Linked DNA regions of Dyadobacter chenhuakuii. The protein of the gene in region 2 binds, or shares a complex with, the protein of the main gene of each other region. Links are inferred from orthologs where the notes say so. Each region holds a gene or a part of one and is shown on either strand. Other genes may lie near its edges.

Region 1 (5,578 bases), 3.2 Mb from region 2 along the record:
CCGGCCCTTGTATCAGCCTCTGCTTTTAATGCGTCTATCAACTGCTCACGCGCCTGATCAGCGGTAAGGTTCGCGATTTTTTCTAATTGGGTAACCTGTTGTGCAAGTGACTTTTCTGCTTCTTCGCGGCGTTTCGTGGCCGTTTCGAGTTGCGAGTTCAAGTTTGTTTTCAGCGCTTCCAGCTCGTTTTCACGGCGCTTGTTTGCCTCAATGGTCTGGTTAAGGCTTTGCTCGCGTTGTTTTAATTTCTGTTCGTTGGTTTGAAGGATCACGCGTTTCTTGTTGGCATCCTCTTCAAACTCACCTTTAAGTCTCAGGTATTTTTCCTTGGCTTCAAGGATTCGGTCTTTCTTTATGTTTTCAGCAGCACTTTCGGCATTACGGAGAATTTCGGCTGCGCGCTCCTGCGCTTCCTTTTCTTTCTGGTCAAACGACCTCTGAAAAATGAATTTTCCTGCGAAAATCCCCACACCAATGGCGATAATGTCGGACAGGACAAGGATGAAAATTAATGAATTTGACATTTCAGTAAGGTTATATATAGTTGGTTTTACCGACTAAACCGCGTGAAAATGCCGAAGGTGGAAGTATTGAAAGAAGATAAAGAGTAATCCGTATAAAATAAAGGTTTTGTGGTGTTGAGCTTTTAGCTTTCTATTGCGCTGGTAATGGTTTCATCAAGCTTTTCTACCCTGTTTTTAAAAGCCATCACCAAATTGTCCATTTGCTCCTGGTTCCGTTGTAATGCTACAAGGCATTCAATAGAAGTAAGTGCAATTGCTTCAATGTCACCGTAAACTTTTCCCTTTAATTTATGCTGCTGCACGCGTTGCATGAACACCTCATACCCATCCCTGTAGAATTTCTCCTGATCCGCCGGAACGCTCAGTTTGAAACCCCTGTCCAGCAGTTTTATAAAGACAGAAACGTCCGGATTGGGTATGTTATTTTTTTTCATAAGGTATCTTCAAGCAATTCTATGCACTTATCGATCTCTTGTATATATCTTTCAACTGAGTCTTTCAGTTCGGCGATTCCGCTTGTTGGTGTCAGTTTACTAGTGACAATTTTAGCGAAACTTTTAGACTTATTAAAGTCTTTTTCCAAACTAGTGTATTTTTTCTTTATTTCTTTTGCTTCTTCCTTGAGTTGGTTATTCGATGCACGCAGTTCCGCATTTTCGCGTTGCAGCTCTGATATTGACCAGTTTAGTTTCTCTTTAATGTTGATCAGGAACTCGAGTTTTTTCTCAAGGTCGGTCAACTTATGCTCAATGATGCGCTCGATGCTCCTTTCCATTTTTTTGGCCTTAATAATGCTGTCAACCAAAACTCTTATTTCCTTATCACGGCCTCAAATTCCCTTTCGTAAGCAGAAATCAACCGCTGCATGGTTTTGTCAATCACTTTGTCGGTCAATGTTTGCTGATCGTCCTGTAAAATAAAGCTCACGGAATACGATTTCTTACCTTCCAGATTCGCGCCTTCATACACATCAAACACGTTTACTGCGCGCAAAAGCTGCCTTTCCGTCTTATAGGCGATCTGGCGCAACTCGTCAAACGTAATTTTCTTGTCAACCACAACCGAAAGATCCCGGCGCACTTCGGGAAACTTCGGCACTTCTTTGTACTGAACAAACGCATCGTATTGTTTGAGCATATAATCCCAATCAAAATCTGCGTAAAAAACAGGCGCCTTAATATCAAGCTTTTTAGCAATAGCCGCTTGGAGTTGTCCAAATGTGACAACAGGCTTGCGGTTTAATGTTAATGTTGTTCCAAACTTAAAAATCGCCGCATCCGCCTCAGTCCTTTCCACATCCCTGATCTTAACCGCTGATAAAACCTGCATTACAAAGCCTGCCAGATCATGGAAAACGACTTCGCGCGACTTTTCAAACCAGCTTTCCTGTCCGATGTTGCCCGTCAGGAAAACAGCCAGTCTTTCTTTCTCCACATATTTTTCGCTGATCTCATTATAGGTTTTACCAAATTCAAAAAGCTTCAAATCCTTTTGGCGGCGGTTGCTATTGTAAGCTATGACCTCCAAACCGGAAAAAATCAGCGTCTGACGCATTACGGACAGATCTTCGCTCAGATAATTCAGGATTTTGACCGGATTCCCCTGAATGCTTTCTGCAATTGAAATGTGGTAATCAGGTTTTGTCAGCGAATTGTTGATCATTTCGTTGAAACCATTCGCTACCAGCAGTTCAGCAACGCGCAGTTTCAGTTTTTCAGGATCGTTAACGGGGAAATCAGACAAGTAATCAGAGCTAAGCGCATCGGAAAGCTCCACTTGGCCAAAACCGTAAATGCGCAGGATTTCCTCGATCACATCGGCTTCCCTTTGCACGTCTACGCGGTAAGGCGGCACGATAGCAGTAAAGCCAGCTTCGGTTTGGTCCTGAATTTTAATGTCCAGGCCATTCAGAATGTTAGTAATAAGTGTTTTATCCAATGATTTACCAATCAACCTGTCAATGTTGCGGTAAGTCATTTTCACTTCAAAATCCGCAACCGGATCTGGGTAAATGTCTGTAATGTTGGACGAAACGGTGCCGCCTGCAATTTCCTGGATCAGTAATGCTGCCCTTTTCAATGCATACAAAGGCATATTAGGGTCCGTTCCCCGCTCAAAGCGGAAGGAAGAATCCGTTTTTAATGCAAACCGCTGTGCTGTTTTACGCACCCATACAGGAGAGAAATAGGCAGATTCAAGGAATATGGAAGTGGTTTCACTAGTGACACCAGAAGTGAGCCCGCCAAAAACCCCGGCAATGCACATAGGCTCCGGATTGCCGCCTGTGCCTGCATTGCAGATCATAAGATCGGAATCCGAAAGCTTCCTTTCCACGCCATCCAGCGTCACGAATGTTGTCCCGGCCGGAAGGGTGGTAACGATCACCTTGTTGCCGGTAACCTTATCTGCATCAAAAGCATGCATGGGCTGGCCCAGCTCATGGCAGATGAAATTTGTAATGTCTACAATGTTATTAATCGAGCGGATTCCGATTGTTGCCAGTCGTTGTTTAAGCCACTCGGGCGATTCGGCTACCTTCAAACCGGTGATGGTCAGGCCGGCATATCGTGGCGCCGCTTCCGAATTGCGTACTTCGACTTCAAATGGCAGGTTTTCGTTGTTGATTGCAAAAGCATCAACGGACGGAAGTTTTATATCGCGATTAAAATAGGCTTTCAGATCACGTGCAACCCCATAATGCGATGCAGCGTCTGCACGGTTAGGCGTAAGGCCGATTTCTATTAAATAATCAGAAGAAATACCAAAATATTCGCTGGCCGGTGTGCCGTTGGGAAGATCGGTGTCCAGCACCAAAATGCCGTCATGCGACGAGCCGACGCCTAACTCATCTTCTGCGCAGATCATTCCTTCCGACAAAGCGCCTCTGATTTTTGATTTCTTCAAAACCAATGGCTGGTCGCTTCCCATCGGATATAATGTTGCGCCTACGGTTGCTACCACTACTTTCTGACCGGCAGCCACATTAGCCGCGCCGCAAACAATGGATAATGGATTTTCACCACCTACATCAACAGTCGTAAGGCTCAAACGGTCTGCTTCCGGATGTTTTTCGCGGGTAAGCACCTCACCGATCACAACGCCTTGCAGACCTCCTTTGATGGATTCAATCTCCTCAATGCTTTCAACTTCCAGTCCGGTTGCGGTCAGTATTTTGCCGATTTCTTCCGGAGATTCTGTTATTTCTATTAATTCTTTAAGCCACTTATAGGAGATCTTCATGCGAATGCTTTCAAAAAAGGTTTTCAACCGACATTTAAGCCGAATTACAAAATTAAGGATTTAAGTCGAACAGCGCCGTCAGACTTGAAATAGTCATTGGTTTTTTTAACAAAACACAAAAAGCGTAAAGCGGCTCAATTATGAACAGCCGATTCGAGCTGCTCGCCAGCCAAAATGGCCACAGAAAGCGTATTTTCCTGGGGCGGAACGGGGCAGGCGTAACTTTCCTGGTAAACGCAGTAAGGGTTATACGCTTTGTTAAAATCCAGAACAATTACATTGTTTTTGATTTCAGAAACGGGATAATCCAGGTAGCGGCCGCCACCATACGTTTCCTTTCCGCTGGTTGCGTCTTTGAAAAGGACGGAGATAACGCTTTCATTTTTAAGCAATAACAGCTTCTGCTCCTGGTCGCCAATCTTGAAATTGGCATAACCATACTTCTCATATTTCTCCGACGTCCCGTCCGTGTATTTCACTACAACTTCCTTATCATCATTCATATAAGGAGAAATATTGGCCTTGATGCGATAGGTGAGGTCGGGTGCAAAGTAATGCAGGCCGTGGAAGCTTTCTTTGTCTGCGATGGGAGAGTCCTCGGTGGTGCGGAACTGCTCGTCTTTGGCCGCGCGCTCGTTGAGTATGGTCGTTTTGTATTGCTCGGGGTTGCTGGCGATCTGATCTTCGCTGGCTCCATTAAGGCCTCCAATAGAGAAATTTTCGACTACAAAATAGGCCAGGATCGCAATTACCATCGCGATTGTGCTGTACCGGATTACCTTATTTTTAAACATGAGACTTCGAAATTTTTGAACGGATCACAAACTTACACCCGAAAGTGTGCTTTGAAAAAGTATAAGATGTTTATTTACTTTTTTATGATAATTTTGAATCTTCGCACCGCGCCGGGTTGCGACTTTGGATGAAATATCCCTAAATTGAGCCTGGCTAATTATTAAACACAATACCTGACCCATCATATGTCATACACCAAGCGAGTACTCATTGCCGAAGACAGCTCAGTTATTCAAAATCTGGCAAGGAAGATTCTGGAATTTCAACATTACGAGATCACTTCTGTCAAAAACGGAGAGCAGGTTTTGCAGCTTCTTGAAAAAGAGGATTTCGATATTATTTTGCTGGATATCAATATGCCTGTGATGGATGGAATGGAGTGCGCAAGAAGCATCCGCAAATTGCCTAACGAGAAAAAGGCCAAAACGCCCATCGTTGCCATTACCGGAAACGCCAAAAACTATTCGGAAGAAGACTTTAAACAAGCAGGATTTGACGATGCGCTGATGAAACCTTTGAATTTTGACCGTCTGGTTGAAGTGGTCGCGCATTTGACAGAATAAACCTGATGAGGATTACATTTTTAGGGACCGGCACATCACAGGGAATACCGGTTATTGCCTGTGAATGTGCCGTTTGCCGATCTGATGACCCGCGCGACAAGCGTTTAAGGACTTCCGTTTGGATCCAGGTTGATGGCAGATCTTTCGTTATTGACACCGGTCCCGACTTTCGTCAGCAGATGCTCCGGGCCAATGTAAAGGACCTGGACGCAGCTATTTTTACGCATCAGCACAAGGACCACACCGCCGGACTTGACGATATCCGTGCATTCAACCACCGCAGTCAGCGTGATATTCCGCTTTACGGAAGAGAATCTGTTTTAATGCAGATCCAAAACGAGTTCGCCTACGCTTTTTCTGAGAAAAGATATCCGGGCGTGCCGCACTTTGAGCTTCATAACATTGATAATGAGCCATTTGATGTGCAGGGTGTAAAATTTACGCCTATTGAGGCCA
Region 2 (5,275 bases):
GCATTAATGTTGACTTCCCGATTCCCGGCTCGCCACCGATCAGAACCAGCGAACCTTGTACAATCCCGCCTCCCAGCACGCGGTTGAGTTCTCCGTCAAATGTTGTGATCCTCGGCTCGTTCTGGTATTCAATTTCAGCAATAGAACGCGGCCTGCTGGCCAGATTGACACCTTTCCAGGCAACTGCGGTCTTCTTATCTTCTTTTTCAATAACTTCCTGAACAAAAGTATTCCATTCGCCGCACGACGGGCAGCGACCCACCCATTTGGGTGAATTATACCCACATTCCTGACAAAAATAAGCTGTCTTGGCTTTGGCCATAAGTAGAAAAGTAATATTTATATATCCTTAAAGACTAACACGATTTACCCAATAATTATTTAAATATTTGTACGTTTCAATCACAAAATCAAAAAAAATATGGGTCGGGTATAGTTTTTTATTTTTTGGCGTTATTAACCGGTTTTACTTAAAAAATTATATTATCCATGAACATCCTGAAAAAAGTAGCTTGCCTCTGCCTGTTATGCTTGATTGCCATAACATCCGCGCAAGCACAGAAAAAAGGTTTTGCGTTCGGTATTAAGGGTGGTGTGAATTTATCACGCCTGACGATGGGAAATGTTTTTACAACGAGATACGACGCTGCGGGGAATCCCTACCTGGGATATGATGGCAAGGAAGTGAAGGATAATCTGAAACAAAGTTTTGATACAAGAACCGGTGCAGTAGGCGGGATTTACGCAAGATTCGGCCGTACATTATTCATTCAGCCCGAAGTGCTCGTCTCCACCAAAGGAGGATCATTTGAAATCGTTAAGAATGATCTTGAAACACCCGTAACAGAAAGAATTAATGTCAAATACAGCAACATTGATGTGCCTTTGCTCATCGGTTTCAAAGGCGGTCCGTTAAGAATTTTGGCGGGACCCGTAACTTCATTCAGAATTGGCGATAATCAGCGGTTAAGAGATGCTTTTGAACACTATACGTCGGACCTGAACAATGCAATGTCCGAGGCAACATTCGGATATCAGCTGGGTGCTGGCCTGGATATCGGCAGTTTTAGCCTGGATGTGAGAAGGGAAGGTTCATTTACCAATCTTGCATCGTTCCAGGTGAATGGACAAAATGTTGGAAACGGCAATGAGTCTGTGAAGCAAAAGATTAAATCCTGGCAGGTGACGCTTGGATTGAAGATTTTTTAATGAGTGAATGAGCGAATATTCTTAATCAGCATTTATTAATCATTCACTCATTAACTCACTCATTAAAACAAAACAAGCAGCCTTCGATCTATGCGATGGCTGCTGTTTTTATGAATAACCCACTAATTTAATTCACCAAAATCGCTTATGCGGAAATGCGCAGGTTGGTATGATCCAACATTCCGGAAACCTCTTTAATTTTCCTGCGCGAAACCACCACTTCTTTGCCGCAAGACAGTTTCAGCATGCGATCGTCTTCAAGGCGTGCAACCACGTAATCCGAATTTACCAGGTAGGATTTGTGCACACGCATGAAGTTTTGATTTAATTGACCGGCCAGTGATTTCAAAGTCTTGGAAACCAGATATTTCTTGCCAGTGTTCGTATATATGAAAGTGTAATTGCCTTCGCCTTCCAGGAAAGTAATTACCTCAGGAGCTAAGTAAACGGTCCGTCCCATTGATTGTACGGAGATGAAAGCGGCACTGCCATTGATTGATTTTGATGACAGGTTGCGGTGTGTAAAGCTTGAAAAATTTTTCATGGTAATAGAGACTAATATGTTTTGTTTTCTTGTATTCAAAATTAGTACATAGCGTATATTCAGAAAATACGTAGAAGTACGTATGCATTTGTAACTAATTCATATACAATAATTTAACATTAGCAGAAAACGGAAAAGACGTAACTAAACTTAGTTAAATGCGTAATTTTACCTACTCCCGAAATCTTAGCCGCAATCAATTCACATCACTAGGCCGAACTTTAATTATCTTTGCACCGCTTTTGGTGTGAATCCTGATACATACCAGCCTCCAATCATTTGATAACAACAATAGTTTATGGTTACCGAACGCGTTAAAGAGTTAATTTCGGAAATAGAGCAAGCCACAGTCAACAGCAAAGACCAGCTGGAAGCTTTCCGCCTCAGATATATCAGTAAAAAAGGTGTCGTATCAGAATTGTTCGACGGGTTGAAAAACATTCCTCAGGAAGACCGTCGCGCGGTTGGTCAGGAGCTGAACACGCTTAAAAATCTTGCACAGGACCGGTTTCAGGAATTTAATGCAGCCATTGAAAACGCTGTCGACACGAATCCCGAAATGGTTTTTGACCTGACTTTACCCGTCGTTCCTAACCAGCAGGGAAGCCTGCACCCATTGACCATTGTAAGAAGACGGATCATTGAAATTTTCGAAAGAATGGGTTTCAATGTTTCCTATGGACCTGAAATTGAGAAAGATTGGTATAATTTCAGCGCTTTGAATTTTGCAGATAACCACCCTGCGCGTGAGATGCAGGATACGTTCTTTATTTCAAAAAGCCAGGGTGAGGTGAAGGACGATGTGCTTTTGCGTACGCACACTTCCAATGTGCAGGTGCGGTTGATGGAAAGACAAAAACCACCGATCCGGTCTATTATGCCCGGACGTGTTTTCAGGAATGAGGCTATTTCGGCCCGTGCGCATTGTGTTTTTCACCAGGTGGAAGGATTGTATGTGGACCGGAATGTGAGTTTCAAGGATTTGAAAGACACATTATATCATTTTGCCAAAGAAATGTTTGGTAAGGAATCAAAAATTCGCCTGCGTCCCTCCTACTTCCCGTTCACGGAACCCAGCGCGGAAATTGATGTGACGTGTTTTATATGTAAAGGAAAAGGCTGCAACATTTGTAAATATTCCGGCTGGGTAGAAATCGCTGGCTCAGGAATGGTTGATCCTAATGTGCTTACAAACTGTGGGATCGACAGTGAAGAATATACAGGTTTTGCATTCGGGATGGGAATTGAGCGGATTACAATGCTCCGTTACGGAATCAATGATCTGCGTTTGTTTACTGAAAACGATGTGCGGTTTTTAAGACAATTTGAAGGTGCCTAATTAGATAGAGTTAAACAAAAAAAGCTCAAAGTTGCTGGACGCTGTGTCTGCCACTTTGAGCTTTTTTCTTTTACTAAAACCTCGTTTCCAGATAGTAAGGAAGCATTCTTTTCCAAACCCACCATTCATGCGGCATATCCGGCCCCCAGATGTCCAGCTCGTGCGGAACATTCTTTGAAGTCAGGATCGATGAGATGGCCCTGGAATATTCGGGAACCTCATATGCACCTGAACCTGTGACGAAGTGAATGTGGCGGCTATCGCGATACATCGAAAGATGCCATTCGGCTTTCAATTGCGGCAAATAATGCACTGGTGAATTAAAATACACATTATCATCGTAATAACCGTCCGTATACTGGCTCAGATCGTAACATCCGCTCATGGCAATGATGCCGTGGATATAATCCGGATGCTTGAAAAACAGGTTAGCGGCATGCATTGCCCCAAAAGACGCGCCTACTGCTATGATTTCATTGTCCTGGCTTGAAGTATCCTTGATAAAAGGGATTACTTCTTTAATTACATAATCATTGAACAGCTGGTGCCGCACGGCCTTATCGTAGCCATGCATATACGGGTTCATCCAGCTTTCCGAATTGATACTGTTAATGCAATAAACTTTAACTTTTCCTGCATCAATAAAAGGTGCAATGCTCTCTATTAGTCCATTTTGTTCATATTCCAAATAATCCGAAGCTGCTGTGGGAATCATCAACAAGGCTACTCCATAATGTCCGTAGACGGCAATATCCATATTCTCATTCAGCGCCGGACTATACCAACCGGTTACTTCACGTTGCATTGTTCAATCATTTAAGTTGCGTTATATACTGATAAAATCAGGCAGTCAACAATTTTGGTTTAAAGAATAAAATAAACCAACATCATTAACAGCCTGCCAGCAACTGTTAATGATAAATTAATACAACACCCACGTATCCTTGCCCCCTCCGCCTTGTGACGAATTTACGACCAAAGAACCTTTACGCAAGGCCACCCGCGTTAAACCACCCGGGATAACACTGATGTCGTCACCATATAATATGTAAGGGCGCAAGTCCACGTGCCGGCCTTCCGCATGTCCGTCCACCATGCAAGGCACACGCGATAGTGAAATCGTGGGCTGCGCAATGTAGTTCCTCGGGTTATCACGTATTTTTTGCCTGAACAGCTCGTGTTCTTCTTCTGTCGCTTTGGGGCCGATGAGCATGCCATAACCTCCTGCTTCATTTGCTTCCTTTACCACGAGCTGAGAAATATTTTCGAGCACATAATCGAAGTCTTCCTGCTCCCCGCAGATGTAGGTTTTCACATTAGGAATGATTGCCTCTTCTCCCAGATAATACTTGATAATTCGCGGAACGTACGCATACACAACCTTATCATCGGCCACACCAGTTCCCGGCGCGTTCGCTAATGCGACACGGCCTTTTTTATAAACCTCAAAAATCCCAGGAATTCCAATCAGAGAATCGGCATAAAATGATTCGGGATCCAGGAAAGTGTCGTCGATCCGGCGGTAAATAACGTCCACGATTTGCAGTCCGTTGGTCGTCCGCATCTTTACGTATCCATCCGAAACCACCAAGTCGCGCGCATCCACCAGCTCGACGCCCATTTGTTGCGCCAGATAGGAATGTTCAAAATACGCAGAGTTGTAAATTCCGGGCGTAAGCACAGCCACAGTCGGATTAGGACGGTCGGCCAGATGCTGTAACATTTGCAGCAAGCGGGTAGGATAATCCGATACGGGCCTTACGCCGGTCCTGGCCAGCACGTCAGGAAAAATCTGCTTGGACAACTCCCTGTTTTCCAACATATAAGATACACCGGAAGGACAACGCAGGTTATCTTCCAAAACCATAAATGTCCCGTCATCGCCTTTGATGAGATCCGTGCCTGTAATGTGGCACCAGATTCCTTTTGGAGGTTTCAGCCCGATACAAGGTTTCAAAAAGCATTTACTTGACTCGATCAGCTCTCTCGGCACAACGCCGTCGTTCAGGATATTCTGTTCATTATAAACATCATCAATGAACATGTTCAATGCCTTAATACGCTGTTTCAGACCGGTTTCGAGCCACTCCCATTCTGCATTGGAAAGCACGCGCGGAATGATATCGATGGGCATGATCCGCTCCGTTCCTTCGCCTTCGGAATATACATTGAAAGTTATCCCC

What was found.
Region 1: the proteins of pheS (region 2) and pheT are in contact, whole or in part, in a crystal structure (PDB 6P24), measured with the Escherichia coli proteins. The link is inferred for Dyadobacter chenhuakuii from one-to-one orthologs.

What each region holds. Positions count from the first base shown.
Region 1 is NZ_CP098805.1:8,557-14,134, forward strand. What follows is about bases 1,050-4,122. They hold pheT (phenylalanine--tRNA ligase subunit beta), read right to left. Parts: upstream 3,765-4,122; coding sequence 1,335-3,764; downstream 1,050-1,334. Other genes in these bases: NFI80_RS00045 (hypothetical protein), read right to left, coding at 1,050-1,299; NFI80_RS00055 (DUF1684 domain-containing protein), read right to left, coding at 3,899-4,122. In the rest of the region: rny (ribonuclease Y), read right to left, coding at 1-524; cell division protein ZapA, read right to left, coding at 647-958; more of NFI80_RS00045, read right to left, coding at 955-1,049; more of NFI80_RS00055, read right to left, coding at 4,123-4,558; NFI80_RS00060 (response regulator), read left to right, coding at 4,745-5,122; NFI80_RS00065 (MBL fold metallo-hydrolase), read left to right, coding at 5,128-5,578.
Region 2 is NZ_CP098805.1:3,230,346-3,235,620, forward strand. The notes cover bases 1,302-4,071. They hold pheS (phenylalanine--tRNA ligase subunit alpha), read left to right. Parts: upstream 1,302-2,051; coding sequence 2,052-3,092; downstream 3,093-4,071. Other genes in these bases: NFI80_RS13355 (LytR/AlgR family response regulator transcription factor), read right to left, coding at 1,355-1,753; NFI80_RS13365 (esterase family protein), read right to left, coding at 3,166-3,897; NFI80_RS13370 (circularly permuted type 2 ATP-grasp protein), read right to left, coding at 4,015-4,071. Also shown: DNA repair protein RadA, read right to left, coding at 1-322; NFI80_RS13350 (porin family protein), read left to right, coding at 490-1,209; more of NFI80_RS13370, read right to left, coding at 4,072-5,275.